Regions from separate parts of the Variovorax sp. P4_B11 genome, predicted to be linked through region 2. Evidence: predicted binding sites of a transcription regulator. Region 2 holds the regulator's gene; the other holds the start of a gene.
The links. The regulator FNR, encoded in region 2, switches genes on or off when oxygen is low (the NO sensors DNR and NnrR bind a similar motif). The targets are predictions, from matches to a motif close to TTGATNNNNATCAA.
Positions count from the first base shown of each region.

Region 1: a site for FNR is predicted at 3,917-3,930, ahead of AC1DYD_RS25845 (phytoene desaturase family protein). Genes of this name have one in related genera too.

Region 1 is NZ_JBFUHO010000034.1:45,212-52,774, forward strand. It holds gene AC1DYD_RS25830 (LysR family transcriptional regulator) at 1-773, opposite strand, end outside; gene AC1DYD_RS25835 (SDR family oxidoreductase) at 877-1,599, shown strand; gene AC1DYD_RS25840 (NAD(P)H-dependent oxidoreductase) at 1,608-2,276, shown strand; gene AC1DYD_RS25845 (phytoene desaturase family protein) at 2,296-3,822, opposite strand; gene AC1DYD_RS25850 (pyridoxamine 5'-phosphate oxidase family protein) at 4,002-4,454, shown strand; gene AC1DYD_RS25855 (PfkB family carbohydrate kinase) at 4,751-5,017, shown strand; gene AC1DYD_RS25860 (hypothetical protein) at 5,014-5,445, shown strand; gene AC1DYD_RS25865 (SulP family inorganic anion transporter) at 5,594-7,225, shown strand; gene AC1DYD_RS25870 (SOS response-associated peptidase) at 7,374-7,563, opposite strand, start outside.
Region 2 is NZ_JBFUHO010000002.1:156,428-163,990, reverse strand. It holds gene ccoP (cytochrome-c oxidase, cbb3-type subunit III) at 1-93, shown strand, start outside; gene ccoG (cytochrome c oxidase accessory protein CcoG) at 128-1,558, shown strand; gene AC1DYD_RS02935 (FixH family protein) at 1,582-1,860, shown strand; gene AC1DYD_RS02930 (hypothetical protein) at 1,865-2,110, shown strand; gene fnr (fumarate/nitrate reduction transcriptional regulator Fnr) at 2,091-2,807, opposite strand; gene hemN (oxygen-independent coproporphyrinogen III oxidase) at 2,932-4,347, shown strand; gene AC1DYD_RS02915 (sulfite exporter TauE/SafE family protein) at 4,499-5,212, shown strand; gene AC1DYD_RS02910 (bifunctional acetate--CoA ligase family protein/GNAT family N-acetyltransferase) at 5,235-7,563, opposite strand, start outside.

The sequences.
Region 1 (7,563 bases), on a different contig from region 2:
CGTCCGGCCCAGTGCCGCGCCAGCCGCGCAGGAACGGTGGCGATCAGATCTGTGCCCTCGACCAAGCTGGGCACCAACAGGAAGCTGTTCACCGAGATCTGTACCCGGCGGCTGCGGCCCCGCGTCTGAAGGGCCTCATCCACGGCGCCGATAAAACCGCCACCGCTGGGCGAAACCAGCGCATGCGCAAAACTGCAAAACGTGTCGAGATCCATCGGCTGGGCAGCGGCTGGATGGCCTTCCCGCATCACGCACAGAAAGGTTTCGTCGTAGAGCTTGCGCGCATGCAGCATGGCGGGCATAGCTTGTGGGGTGAGCAGCGCCAGATCCAGCTCTCCGCTGGCCATCTGCTCGGGCAGGTTCTGCAGATCGGCGCGCTGCATGGCCAGCTGGCACTGCGGCGCGAGCGTAGCCAGGCAGGCAGCCAGCGGCGTCGTGACGATGCTGTGGATAGCGTCGGTGGCGGCAATGCGGAACACTCGCTGCGTCGTCATCGGATCGAAGGCTTGGCCCGAACTGATCAGGCCGTGAAACCCCGCCAGCAATTCGCGCAAGGGCGCCTTCAGGGCCAGTGCGCGCGAGGTGGGCGTCATGCCCTTGGGGCCGGGTACCAGCAGCGGGTCGCCGAAAGCTGCGCGCAATTGCCGCAACTGTGCCGACAAGGCCGGCTGCGACAGACCCAGGCGGGAGGCTGCGCGGGTGACATGGCACTCAGCCAACAGCACGTCCAACGAAACGAGCAGGTTGAGGTCCAGGCGTGGAATCGGGGTCATAACGGATTTGGATGATGTGCATAACCACAATCCATTTTACGGATTGAAAGGCGCCACATACAGTTCCCTCCATCGATTGAACCAAGCTTTGGAGAACTGAAAAATGCCTATCACCAACCAACGTATCCTGATCATCGGAGGCAGCAGCGGCATGGGCCTGGCCAGCGCCGACCGTCTCGTCCAAGCCGGCGCGGATGTCTTCATCACCGGCCGGGACGTTGCCAAGCTTGACGCCGCCGTCGCGTCCCTGGGCGGCAAGGCCAGCGGTATCGCTGCCGACTTCACCGACCCGGCCTCGCTGCAAGCCCTGATGAGCCGCATCGGCCGTCTGGACCACTTGGTGCTGGCCGCCGCGGGCGCCGCTGCCTGGGGTCCCTTCGCCCAATTGCCGGTGGAAGCCGTACGCACCGCGCTGAACACCAAGCTGCTCGGCTACTGGCAGAGCCTGCAAGCCGCCCTGCCCATCCTGCGCAAGGATGGCTCGGTGGTCTTCTTGACCGGCGCGGCCTCGCGCGTGGCGATGACTGGCACCGCCGGCCTGGCCGCCGTGAACGGCGGCATCACCCAGATGGCGCAGACCCTGGCCAAGGAACTCGCGCCGCTGCGCGTGAACGTGGTCTCACCGGGCCTCGTGGACACGCCGGCCTATGACGGCATGCCCGCAGAAGCCAAGGCCGGCATGTTCGCCGGTGCGGCCAAGAGCCTGCCGGTAGGCCGCACCGGCGTGCCAGATGACATCGCCCAATGCGTGGAAATGCTGGTGAGCAACACCTTCGCCACGGGCGTGCTGCTGGACATCGACGGCGGCGCCCGCACCCCGCTGTGAGCACCCGCATGAACGTCCTGCTCGTCCTGGCCCACCCCGAACGCCGCAGCTTCAACGGTGCGATGTTCGACACGGCGCAGACCGCCTTGCAAGCAGCAGGCCACATGGTCGTCACCAGCGATCTCTACCGCATGGGCTTCGACCCGCTCTCCAGTCGGCGCAACTTCGTCAGCGTCAAGGACGCGGACTACCTCAAGCTGCAAGCCGAGGAGATGTGGGCCAGCGAGATCGGTGGCTTCGCGCCGGATGTTAAGGCCGAGATCGAAAAGATCGAGGCCGCGGATCTGATGATCTGGCAGTTCCCGCTGTGGTGGTTCGGCATGCCGGCCATCCTCAAGGGCTGGGTGGACCGCGGGTTCGCCATGGGCCGCACCTACGGCAATGGCCATATCTACGAAACCGGCAAGTTCAAGGGAAAGCGCGCCCTGCTCTCGCTCACTACCGGCGGTCCTGAGGCTGCTTACCTGAAAGACGGCTTCAATGGCGACCTGAACGCCATGCTCAAGCCCATGCAGCGCGGCATGCTGAACTTCTTAGGCTTCTCGGTGCTGCGGCCGCAGGTGGTCTATGGGCCAGTGCGGGTGGACGATTCGCAGCGGCAGGCCTGGCTGGCGCAGTGGGCGCAGCGTCTGCGTGTCATCGAAAGCGAACAAGTTATCGAAGTCGGCCGGTACTGAGCCTTATGGAAGTTCCTCTTCATCGGCCCAGGCTGGCCCACAGCGCCGGCTCCAGCGAAGCGGCGGCGAGCAAGCCGCCCATGAAGGCGCCGGGCACGCCAGGGCTGACCACGTCCTGCCCGGCCAGCAACAAGCCCGGCAGCGGCGTGCGCACATGCAAGGCCGGGCTGGTCAGGCGCTCGGCGCTCATCTCGATGCCATACATGGCGCCGTCCGGCGAACGCACGTACCGCCGCTGCGTGAGCGGGGTCGACAACTCATGGAAGCGAAGCATCGGCCCGAGAGCCGGGAAATGGCGCAGGAACTGCGCCAGCAGCCTGCGCTCGATACGGGCCTTCAGTGCGAGGTAGTCCTCCGGCCGCTCGCTGTCCGGCTGCGCCAGCCAGGGCGCGAACACGCGCGGATCGACCATGGCCACCACTTCGGCCGTCGGCTTGCCCTGGCTTTCCGGGTCCTTGAGCGATGGGAAGGCCACGAAAATGCCCGGCGCGTCCTCGTCGGCCGGCCGCTGCCAAGGGCTGCCGATGTCGTCGCTCTCGAAGATCCAATGGTTGGCGCTGCTCGCACCGGCCGCTGCCAGATCGCCCTCCAGCCCGACGAACAGCGAGACACAGGACAGCCCCGGGGTCAGCGCATGAATGGTCTGTTGCCAGTCAGCGGCCAAATCGGGCGGGAGGCAGGCCGCGGTGTTGCCCACGCCCATGGCGGAAATCAGTCGCGGGCTCGACTCGACATGTTGCTCGCCGTCCAGCGCATAGGCCACGCCAATGACGCGCCCGCCCTCGGTGAGGATGCGCTGCACAACGCAGCCCAGCCGCAACTCCCCGCCGGCGGCCTCGATCACCGGCAGCAGGCATTGGGCGAAACGGGCCGGACCACCCACCGGATAGTAGGCCCCGCCGTTGTAGGCGCCGGTGACCAGGGCATGCATCGCGAAGGGCGCCAGCGCCGGTGGTGCGCCGTAGTCGGGCCAGCGCCCGCCCAGCACTGCCTGCAGCGCCGGGTCGGAAATCAGCGCAAGCTCGTCGGCCAGCGTACGCCGCGTCCAGTGCTCGGCATCGGCTCCGCGCGAAAGGCTCAGGGCCCACGCCATCCAGTGCGGCATCGCGTGCGAGGCGAACAGTGCCATGGCGCTGCGACGCGCCGCGTCGCAGGATTCGAACCAATGTCCGATGGCGCTCTCTTGCTGCGGGAAGCGCGCAATGAGCGCATCGTGGTAGGCCGATTCCGGGTGCGGGATGCCGAATTCGAAGCCGGGCAAACGGACGATGTCGTACGGGTTGGCGCAGGGCGTGAAGCGCAGCGTGTTGTTGGTCAGCCAGGCGAGCAAGCGACCGAATTGGCCATCTGGCCCAGGCATGGGGCCGACGCCGCCGATGTAGTGCACGCCGGGCGAGAAGGTCCAATCCTGGCGCCGGAAGTTCTGAGTCAGGCCGCCGGCCACGCTGTGCTGTTCCAGCACCAGCACCTTGCGCTGTCGCTTGGCCAGCGCCGCAGCGGCGGCCAAGCCGCCGATGCCCGAACCGATCACGATGGCGTCCCACATAGGGCCTCCCGCTGCCACTGGGGTGGCACAGGCACACAGCATTGCGCGGCCGCGCGACAAGCGTTTGACCCACCGCAAAGCAGGTGCTCAGGCGTTGATCGCAATCAAGGCCGCGCGGCCGCACCATCCCAGAATATCCGTTTTGAACGCTCCTCTCTTGACGCTCGTGGAGGTGATACATGGACGACGAAATCAGACGGAAAATCCTGGCGCTGTTGGATCAACATCGAATCATGACAGTCGCGACGCTGCGTCCGGATGGCTGGCCGCAGGCAACGACCGTCGGCTATGTGAACGAAGGCCTGACCCTGTACTTTCTCTGCGGGTTGGACAGTCAGAAGGCAAGAAACCTGGCGCGAGATGACCGACTCTCGCTGACGATCGATCACGACACGGCGGATTTGATGGCGATCACCGGCGTGTCGATGGCCGCTCGTGCGCGAGCGGTGGATGATCGGGCAGAAGCGGAGAAAGTCCTGCGCATGCTGCCGCTGAAATACCCCGACGCTGGGCCTCTGCCGATGAAGATGCCGGGCCCGGACGAGGTCCGCCTGTTCCGCGTTACACCCACGGTCATTTCCGTTCTCGATTACTCGAAGGGCTTCGGACACACGGATCTCGTCGTTTGTTGATTGTGGCATGTCGGCCAAGAAGTGCGACGCAAGAGCTAATTGGTCATTCGCAAGGAAGCTCGGAGGTTGATGCCTCGTTCCAGGTCAGAGCACGACGGCGTTTTCGTAGGACTCATCATCAACGTGGGGGAAGGATTTATTGTCCAGTTCCCAACTCCATTGGCGCGGACCAGCGCGATCGACGGCCAGGTCATCGATACCGCGGGCAACGTGGTCTCGTCGACCTGCGTCACGACCTGCTGCGCCGTCGCGGACCCTCCCAGGTGATTCTGACGCTGGGAAGCCAGGGCGCTCTCGTGGCAGGCGCCGATGCTTGCCGCCACTTCCCGGCACTGTCCGTGCGGGCAGTCGACACCACCGCCGCGGGAGACACCTTCATCGGCGCGCTCTGCGCCGCCCTTGCCAAAGGCGAAGCCCTCGACGCCGGCGTAGCGCTCGGCATCCAGGCCGCCGCGGTCTGCGTGACAAGAGCGGGAGCGCAGATCTCCATGCCCCATCGAGAGGATCTTGCCGCAATGCCGCCGGTGCGGTTCGCACCCCTCCACGCAGCTGTCCCCCCATGAACGCATCCGGATTTCGCAACGCACCCGAGCTTCAACCCTCGTCCGGACAGCCTACCTCTTTCGTCCAGGCCGCAAGCGCGGCAAGCCCGATTGAAGTAAAAAGCGATTTCCTCGAAGGCTTCCAATGGAAGGAGGGTCTGATGTTCAGCATTTTTCAGCCCAGTCGAAACGGCCACCTGCGGCGCGTCATGACATTGCTCGAAGAGGCGCATATGGCGCGCATCGAGCACCAGGCCGCCGCCGAGCACCATGGCGCGCTGGCCCGCATGTACGCGGAGCGCGCGAAGAGACTCGAACGGGAGGTCTACGGCACGTCGGCCTTGCCTTCGGGAGAAAACGGCGCGCATCAGAAGTCGGCGGATGACAAGCAGGTCGTCTATGCGCTCGACGCCAACCGCCGGCTCGACGGCCAGGCAAAGACCTCCTAGGAAGTCGTCGCCGGGGCGATGCCCATTTGCCCTGTCGACGGGGGTCGAACGCGGCCCACGCCTTGCGCTGGATCAGGGCCTCACCGGACCCCGTTGGGTTGAATGAGGCCGCAGGGGAGTTCGTTCGCTCAGCGAGGAGTCCACCACCATGAGCTTGCCGGACCCGCCGGCACTGCGCCTCGACGTGATCGCCGGCATCACCGCGGCCGCGGTGGTCCTGCCCAAGGCCATGGCCTACGCGACGGTGGCCGGACTGCCGGTCGCCGTGGGTCTCTATACGGCCTTCATTCCGATGGCGGTCTACGCACTGCTCGGCTCGTCGCGCGTGCTGAGCGTCAGCTCCACGGCCACCCTGGGGATCCTGACCGCGACGCAGCTCGGTCTGGTGGTGCCGGACGGCGACCCCGCGAAGCTCCTGACGGCCACTGCCACCTTGACCGCGCTGGTCGGCGTGATGCTGATCCTGGCGCGGCTGATGCGGCTCGGGTTCGTCGCCAATTTCATCTCCACGCCGGTTCTCACGGGCTTCAAGGCAGGGGTCGGACTCGTGATCGTGCTGGACCAGGTGCCGAAACTCCTTGGCATCCACATCACCAAGCAAGGATTCTTCGCCGATGTCCTGAGCGTCTTGCACCATGTTCCCGAAACTTCGCTCCTCACCGTTGCATTGGCCGTGGCGACATTCGCAGTGCTGATCGGCATGGAGCGGCTGTGGCCTCATTCACCGGCCCCGCTGGTCGCGGTCGGCGGCGGCATTGCCGCGTCGTGGTTCTTCGGCCTGAAGGCGCTCGGGGTCTCGACGGTCGGCCTGATCCCGCAGGGATTCCCTTCCCTGACGCTGCCGGACATCGCCCTGGTCGAGCAATTGCTGCCGGGCGCTCTCGGCATCGCGCTGATGAGCTTCACCGAAACGATCGCGGCAGGCCGCGCCTTTGCCCACCCGGACGAACCTCCGATCGATGCGAACCGCGAGTTGGTCGCCACCGGGGCGGCCAACCTGCTCGGCGCCCTGTTCGGTTCGATGCCGGCTGGAGGCGGCACCTCGCAGACGGCGGTCGTGCGCGCCGTGGGCGGGCGGTCGCAGAAGGCCTCGCTGGTCACCGCGGGCGCGGCCTTGGCGACGATGCTGCTGCTGGCGCCCCTGCTCGGCCTGATGCCGTATGCAACGCTGGCAGCGGTCGTCATCACCTACTCGATCGGGTTGATCGACCCGGCGGAGTTCCGGGCCATTCGCAATGTCCGGAACATGGAGTTTCGCTGGGCGCTGATCGCCTGTGCCGGCGTTCTCGTGTTCGGCACGCTGAAAGGCATCGTGGTGGCCATCATCGTGTCGCTCATCGGGCTCGGCGTCCAGACCGCCCACCCGCGCGTGTCGGTCATCGGGCGCAAGCGGGGCACCAACGTGCTCCGGCCACTGTCGCCCGAGCACCCCGACGACGAGACCTTCGAGGGCCTGCTGATACTGCGGCCCGAGGGGCGCCTGTACTTCCTCAATGCCCAGTACGTGGCGGACCAGGTCCACGCATTGGTCGAACAGCACCGGCCGCGCGTGCTGGCGCTGGACCTGAGCCGCGTGACCGACATCGAGTATTCGGCGCTGCAAGCGCTGACGGCGAGCGGCGAGCAGGCAATGGCACGCAACGCCGAGGTCTGGCTGGTGGGCCTGAACCCCGGCGTCCTCGACATCGTGCGCCGCGGCGGATTGGACCAGCAACTCGGCCGTGAGCGCCTGCTGATCGACGCCGGCGTGGCGATCGAGCGCCACCAGGCGTTGCAGTGATCGGAGGGGCGTGCCCTGTGGGACCTCCTGGGGCGTGAACGGTCCGCCCGTGGCGGTCGCCATGTCCCAAGACCTGACCCGCGTCGGCATCGAGAGCTCCATCGTCGTGCGCGCCAGCGCCTGTGCCACGTCGGCGATGCGACGGCCCTCAGAAGAGGGACGGCTGCGGCGGATCCGACTTGGCACGGGCCGGCTTGGGCTTCGGCTCTTTCGCCGGGGGCGGTTCCGGCGCCATGACCAGGCGATCGGCCGGATACGGGTTCATGAAGTCCATGGACCGCTCTGGCGGCGAATCGAGCCACTCTTCGTACCGCGCCTCGGGCAGGATCACCACCATG
Region 2 (7,563 bases):
GCGCAGCAGGGCCGCCTGACCGAGGCGCAGATCCATGTGCTGACCGCCTACGTCTGGGGCCTGTCGAACAAGCCGGCCGCTGCGACGCAATGAAGCCGATGGACTGAGTTCCCCGATGAGCGCTTCCATGACCGAACCGACACCACAGAAGCCGCGCACCGTGATCCCGATCGCGGTGGCCGAGGAGAGCGTCGGACTCTACGCGGCCCACAAGAAGATCTATCCGCGCAGCGTCAGCGGCTATTTCGCTCGCTGGCGTTGGGCGCTGGTGTTCGCGACGCAGCTGGTGTTCTACGGACTGCCGTGGCTGGAGTGGGGCCAGCGCCAGGCCGTGCTGTTCGACCTCGGCGCTCGGCGCTTCTTCCTGTTCGGGCTGGTGCTCTATCCCCAGGACCTGATCTACCTGACCGGGCTGCTGGTGATCTCGGCCCTGTCGCTGTTCCTGTTCACCGCGGTGGCGGGCCGCCTGTGGTGCGGCTATGCCTGTCCGCAGACCGTCTACACCGAGATCTTCATGTGGGTCGAGGAGAAGATCGAAGGCAGCCGGATCGCGCGGATGCGACTCGACAGCGGCGACTTCTCGACCGAGAAGCTGGTCAAGAAGTGGTTCAAGCATGTGGTCTGGATCTCGATCGGGCTCTGGACCGGCTTCACCTTCGTCGGCTACTTCACGCCGATCCGCGAGCTGGCCATGGAGTTCCTGCAGACCCGCATGGGCTCCTGGGAAATCTTCTGGGTGCTGTTCTACGGCTTCGCGACCTACGGCAACGCCGGCTTCATGCGCGAGCAGGTGTGCAAGTACATGTGCCCCTACGCGCGCTTCCAGAGCGCGATGTTCGACCGCGACACGCTGATCGTCAGCTATGACACCGCGCGCGGAGAGCCGCGCGGCGTGCCGTCCAAGGCGCGGGCAGCCACGGCGCCGGCGCTCGGCCACTGCATCGACTGCAAGCTGTGCGTGCAGGTCTGTCCCACGGGGATCGATATCCGCCAGGGCCTGCAGTACGAATGCATCGGCTGCGGCCTCTGCGTGGACGCCTGCAACATCGTCATGGACAAGATGGAGACCCCGCGCGACCTGATCCGCTATGCCACCCAGAACGGCATGGCCGGACGCTGGACGCCGCAGCAGGTGCTGCGCCGCGTGCTGCGGCCGCGGGTGCTGATCTACACCACGATCCTGGCCGCCTTGAGCATCGGCCTGCTTGCCAGCCTGGTGACGCGCACGCCGCTCAAGGTCGACGTGGTGCGCGATCGCGCGTCGCTGGCGCGCATCGTCGAGGGCGGCCAGCTCGAGAATGTCTATCGTCTGCAGATCATGAATGCCACCGAGCAGGTGCAGCGCTATCGCATCGAGGCGAGCGGCCTCGAAGGGCTGCACGTGTCCTCGGAACCCGTGGTCGAGGTCGCGCCGGCGCAGTCGCGCTGGGTGGCGGTCCGGCTGCAGCTGCCCTATGGCGCGGCACCGGCCGGTTCGCACAAGGTGCACTTCGATGTCCGTGCGGAAGGCGGCCTGGGCAGCGTGTCCGAGAAGGCCGTGTTCCTGGTCCCGCGATGAATCCCCTGGCTTCCAAGGAGACGATGATGACCGACGAGAACGACGCGCTCCGCCCCTGTCCGCCCTGGTACCGCTTTCCGCTGGTGTGGATGGTGATCGGCGGGCCGGGCGTGGTGGTGATCGCGAGTTTCGCCACGCTGTGGCTGGCCCTGCGCACGCCCGATCCGGTGGTCGACGAGGACTACTACCGCAAGGGCGTGGAAATCAACCGCACGCTGCCCGACAAGAAGCTGATGCCGGCGGTGGCCGGTCGCAACCACGCGGTGACGCCGGGCGCCGACGTGCCGGGCCCGAGGCGCTGAGGCCATGCGAGCGCAGCGCTGGATGTGGATTCTCTGGCCGGCCTTCCTGCTGGCTTGCGCGCTCGAGGTGCTGGTGTTCGCGCTGGTCGACCCGGGCGACCTGCACTGGCGCGGCGAGACGCTCGGGGCCTCGCGGCAGGCCGTCTACACGGTCGGCTTCTTCGCCTTCTGGCTGCTGGCCGTGGGGTCGGGCGCGCTGACGCTGATGCTGACCCGTCCGGCGCGGGAGATCAACAACCTGGCGGATTGACGATGTGCCGGAGTGCTTCGGGGTCGAGGATGCGCACGTTGCGCTGCTCGACCTCGACGATGCCGTCGGCCGCGAATTTCGACAGCGTCCGGCTCACGGTCTCGAGCTTGAGCCCGAGATAGCTGCCGATCTCCTCGCGGGTCATGCGCAGCACCAGCTCGGAGCGCGAGAAGCCGCGCGCATGCAGCCGCTGCACCAGGTTCAGCAGGAAGGCCGCCAGCCGCTCCTCGGCCCGCATGCTGCCGAGCAGCAGCATCACGCCGTGCTCGCGCACGATCTCGCGGCTCATGATCTGGTGCACGTGGCGCTGCAGCGCCGTGACCTCGCGCGACAGCTCCTCGATGCGGTCGAAGGGCATCACGCAGACCTCGGAATCCTCCAGCGCCACGGCGTCGCAGGTGTGCTGGTCGTTGACGATGCCGTCCAGCCCGATGATCTCGCCGGCCATCTGGAAACCCGTGACCTGGTCGCGCCCATCCTCGCTGGTGACCCGAGTCTTGAAGACGCCGGTGCGGATCGCATAGAGCGAAGTGAAGGGTTCGCCGTTGCGGAACAGGGTCTCGCGCCGCTTGACCTTGCGTCGCGTGGCGACGATATCGTCGATGCGCTGCAGCTCACCGGGCGCCAGGCCCACTGGCATGCAGAGTTCGCGCAGGTTGCAGTTGGAACAGGCGACCTTGATATTTTCTGGTTTCATTGATGCAGTCGAGGTCATGCGGGGATTCTCCGATGGGGGCTGGGCCGGATGCTTGACCCAGGTCAAGATTAGCGGGTCGCGACAGCGGCATAGTGACACACCAAAGCCCTTGCCGCCGTCCGCGATGCTCATTGCCTCCGCTCCCGTTCTCACACCGTCCGTTCCGGTGCCCACGCCGGCCGTGCTGCAGGAATTCGACGTGGCAGGGCCGCGCTACACCTCCTATCCGACAGCGGACCGCTTCGTCGACGCCTTCACGGCCGAGGACTATGCGCAGACGCTCGAGCAGCGCGGCGGGGCCGGCGCCAGCGCCCGGGCGCTGTCGCTGTACGTGCACATCCCGTTCTGCGAATCGCTCTGCTACTACTGCGCTTGCAACAAGATCGTGACCAAGCACAAGAGCAAGGGCCGCGAGTACCTGGACTACCTGGCCCGCGAGATCTCGCTGCAGGTCGAGAAGCTCGGCCGCGGTGCAGTCGTTCGCCAGCTCCACCTCGGCGGCGGCACGCCCACCTTTCTCGACGACGCCTCCCTGCGCCAGCTCATGGCCATGCTCCGCGATGCCTTCACGCTGTCGCCCGACGGCGAGCATTCGATCGAGATCGATCCGCGCACCGTCGACCGCGAGCGCCTCGTGACGCTGGCCGCGCTGGGCTTCAACCGGCTCAGCTTCGGCGTCCAGGACTTCGACCCCGACGTGCAGAAGGCGGTGCACCGGATCCAGCCCGCCGAACAGGTCTTCGACCTGATGGCCACCGCCCGCGGGCTGGAATTCGATTCGGTCAACGTCGACCTGATCTACGGGTTGCCGCGCCAGAGCGCCGCGTCCTTCGACCGCACGCTGGCGCAGGTCTGCGCGCTGCGGCCCGATCGCATCGCGCTCTACGCCTACGCCCACCTGCCCGAGCGCTTCAAGGCGCAGCGCCGCATCGCCACCGAGACCCTGCCCGACGCGGCGACCAAGGTCGAGATGCTGTCGCGCTCGATCGCCGCGCTCACCGCGGCCGGCTATGTCTACATCGGCATGGACCATTTCGCGCTGCCCGGCGACGCCCTGGCCGTGGCCAAGCGTCAGGGTCGGCTGCACCGCAACTTCCAGGGCTACAGCACGCAGCCGGATTGCGACCTGGTGGCCCTCGGCGTGTCGGCGATCGGCCGCATCGGCGCCACCTACAGCCAGAACGCCAAGACGCTCGAGGAGTACTACGACCTGCTCGACCAGGGGCGGCTGCCGGTGGTGCGCGGCCTGGCACTGACGCGCGACGACGTGCTGCGGCGGTCCGTGATCATGGCGATCATGTGCCAGGGGCGGGTCGACTTCGAAACCATCGGTGCGGCGCACCTGGTCGATTTTGCGCAGTGCTTCGCCGCCGAACTCGAAGCGCTCGAGCCGCTCGAGGCGCAGGGGCTGGTGCTGCTGAGCGACCGCCACATCGAGGTCACGCCGCTCGGCTGGTTCTTCGTGCGCGCGATCGCCATGGTGTTCGACCGCTACCTGCAGGCCGACCGCAACCGGACGCGCTTCTCGCGCATCGTCTGAAGTGAAGCCCACCCCCGATAGCGCCTGCGGCGCCCCCCTCGAGGGGGCGATACCAGCGGCCCGGCAAAGCCGGTTCCGCGGTATCCCTGGCATTGGGCTGCGCCGGTTTCATGCGTTGTGGGTGGCGCGCAGCGCCATGGACAACTGAGCCATGCAGGCGGCGCTGCTGGCCTCCGCGCTGGTGATGGGGCTGGTGGGCGGCCCGCACTGCGTCGCGATGTGCGGTGCCGCCTGCGCGGGCGTGGTCCGCCTGGTGCGGGCGCCGGTCGGCGGCGGCGCCGCCGTGCTGGCGCCCTCGGCCCGTTCGCTGCCGGCGGGGATGCTGTTTCACGCCGGGCGCGTGGCGGGCTATGCGGCTGCCGGGGCAGCGGCTGCCGCCATGGTGCAGGGCCTGGCGCTGGCGGGCGGGCAGCTGAGCGCGCTGCGCCCGGCCTGGATGCTGCTGCATGTTTTCGTCTTCGCCTGGGGCCTTCTGCTCGCCGCCTCGGGCCGGCAACCGGCGTGGGCGCATCGTTTCGGACGATGGGCCGCGGCACGGCTGCGGCCCATGACCCGCAGCCCCTTCGGCGTGCTGGCGGCCGGTGCATTGTGGGTCGCGATGCCCTGCGGCCTCCTGTACTCGGCGCTGATGCTGGCGGCCCTGAGCAACGGCGTGCTCGAGGGCGCGGCCGTCATGGCGTCGTTCGCGGCTGGCAGTGCCGTGTCGCTGCTGCTGGCGCCGTGGCTGTTCGAGCGTCTGCGTTCGGGGGGCGGCCGGATGTCGCAGCAGTGGGGCACGCGTCTGGCGGGCGTGTTGCTCGCCGCGGTGGCCCTGCAGGCGCTCCGGATGGATCTCGCGCAGCAGATCGAGATCTGGTGCCGCTGAGCTTCGCCTTCTTCGCGGCGCCTCAGGCGCCGGGCGCGGGCTCGTCCAGATTCATGACCACGTGGAACACGTCGGACGATTCTTCCTCGCTGGGCGCGCGCACGAAGCCCAGGGCACGCGACAGCTTCAGCATCCGGGTGTTCTCGCGCAGGATCAGCCCGGCCAGGCGCCGGGTGCCGCGGCTGCGCGCATGGGCGATCAGCTGCTCGAACAGCAGCCTGCCGAGCCCGCCGCCCTTGAGGTCCGAGCGCACGACCAGCGCGAATTCGGCCTCCACGTTGTCGGGGTCGCAGATGGTGCGGGCCACGCCCAGCGTTTCCGGCAGGCCGTCGTCGCCGATGGATTCGGCGATGAAGGCCATCTCGCGGTCGTAGTCGATCTGGGTCAGGCGGGCGAGTTCGCTGCGCGGCAACTCGCTGCGGGCCTGGAACAGCCGCATGCGGATGTCCTCCGGATCGAGCTTCGCCAGGAAGCGCAGGTGCTGCGCCTCGTCCTCGGGCCGGATCGGGCGGAGGACGAGGGTGCGGCCGTTCCATGCGATCGTCCGGACCCATTGCGTCGGATAGGGCCGGATCGCAAAGCGGGCGGCACCGGCGACCGGCGCGGCCGCCACCCGCAGCCGCGCATCGAGCGCCAGCGCGCCGTGCTCGTCGACCCACAGCGGATTGATGTCGAGCTCGGCCAGCTGCGGCAGGTCGGCCAGCATCTGCGACACCGCGATCAGGACATCGTGCAGCGCGTCGAGGTCGGCCGGCGGGTGGTCGCGGTAGCCGGCCAGCAGCCGCGACACCCGGGTGCGCGAGAGCAGCTCGCGCGCCAGGCTGCGGTTGAGCGGCGGCAGGGCGACGGCGACGTCGGCCGTCACCTCCACGGCGATGCCGCCGCCGCCGCAGAGCACCACGGGGCCGAAGACCTCGTCGATGCTGGCGCCGACGATCACTTCCTGCGCATGCGGCCGGTGCACCATGGGCTGCACCGTGAAGCCGTCGATGCGGGCACCGGGCTGCGCGCTTTCGACCGCCTGCCGCATCTCGATCGCGGCGCGTTCGAGCGCCGCCGCATCGCGCAGGTCCAGCCGGACGCCGCCGACGTCCGTCTTGTGCGCGACGTCGCGCGAGACGATCTTGAGCACCACCGGATAGCCGAGCTCGCGGGCCGCCTCCAGCAGGCCCTCGCCCGACGCCGGGACGATCTGGGTGCGCACCACCGGCACGCCGTAGGCCTGCAGCACCGCCTTGGCCTCATGCTCGCCGAGCCATTCGCGGCCGTCGGCGGCCGCGGCTTCCAGCAGCCGCCGTGCCGCCGGCACGTCGGGCGCCGGGTTCTCGCTCGCGCTGGGCGCTTCCATCAGGAGCGCCTGGTTGCGGCGGTAGGTCTGCAGCATCCCGAAGGCCCGGACGGCGTCCTCGGGCGTCGGGTAGTCGGGAACGCCGGCGGCATCGAACAGCCGGCGCGCCGGGTCCATCTCGGCATCGCCGAGCCAGCAGCCCATCAGGCGCGGGTTGCCGCTGCGCAGCAGCGGCGCGCAGGCGCGCGCGACGTCCTCGCCGTGCAGCGCCGCGGTCGGGGCGTGGACGAGCAGCAGCGCGCCGGTCGACGGCTCCGCCAGCAGGGCCGACAGGGCGGCTGCGTAGCGTTCCGCCGGGGCGTCGCCGAGGATGTCGATCGGATTGGCGCAGGACGCGTTCGGCGGCAGGATCGCGCCGAGCTGTTCCAGCAGCGCGGCGCCGGGTTCGGCCAGCCGGATGCCGGCACGGGCCGCTGCATCCGCCGCCATCACGCCGGCGCCGCCGCCGTTGCCCAGGATGGTCAGCGACTCGCTCTGGTTGCCGCGGAAGCGCGCCAGCGTCGCGGCCGCCATGAACAGCTCCTGCAGCGTGTCCACGCGCAGCATGCCGGCGCGGCGGATGGCCGCGTCGTGGACGATGTCCGAACCGGCCAGGGCGCCGGTGTGCGACGCGGCGGCGCGCAGGCCCTGGCCCGCGCGGCCGGCCTTGACGACGATCACCGGCTTGTTGCGCGCGGCGGCACGCGCGGCCGACATGAACTTGCGCGGCGATTCGATCGATTCGATGTAGAGCAGGATGGCGCGCGTGCGGCCGTCGCTCGCGAGCCGGTCGAGCAGGTCGCCGACGTCGACGTCGCAGTGCTCGCCCAGCGCCACCAGGTGCGACAGGCCGACCCCCCGGCTCCTGGCCCAGTCCAGCATGGCGCTCGCCAGCGCGCCGGACTGCGAGACAAATGCCAGTTCGCCCGGCAAGGCGTCGACCGGGGAGAGGCTGGCATTGAGGCCGAGGCGCGGACTCAGCAGGCCGATGCTGCCCGGTCCGAGCAGGCGCATGAGGTGCGGG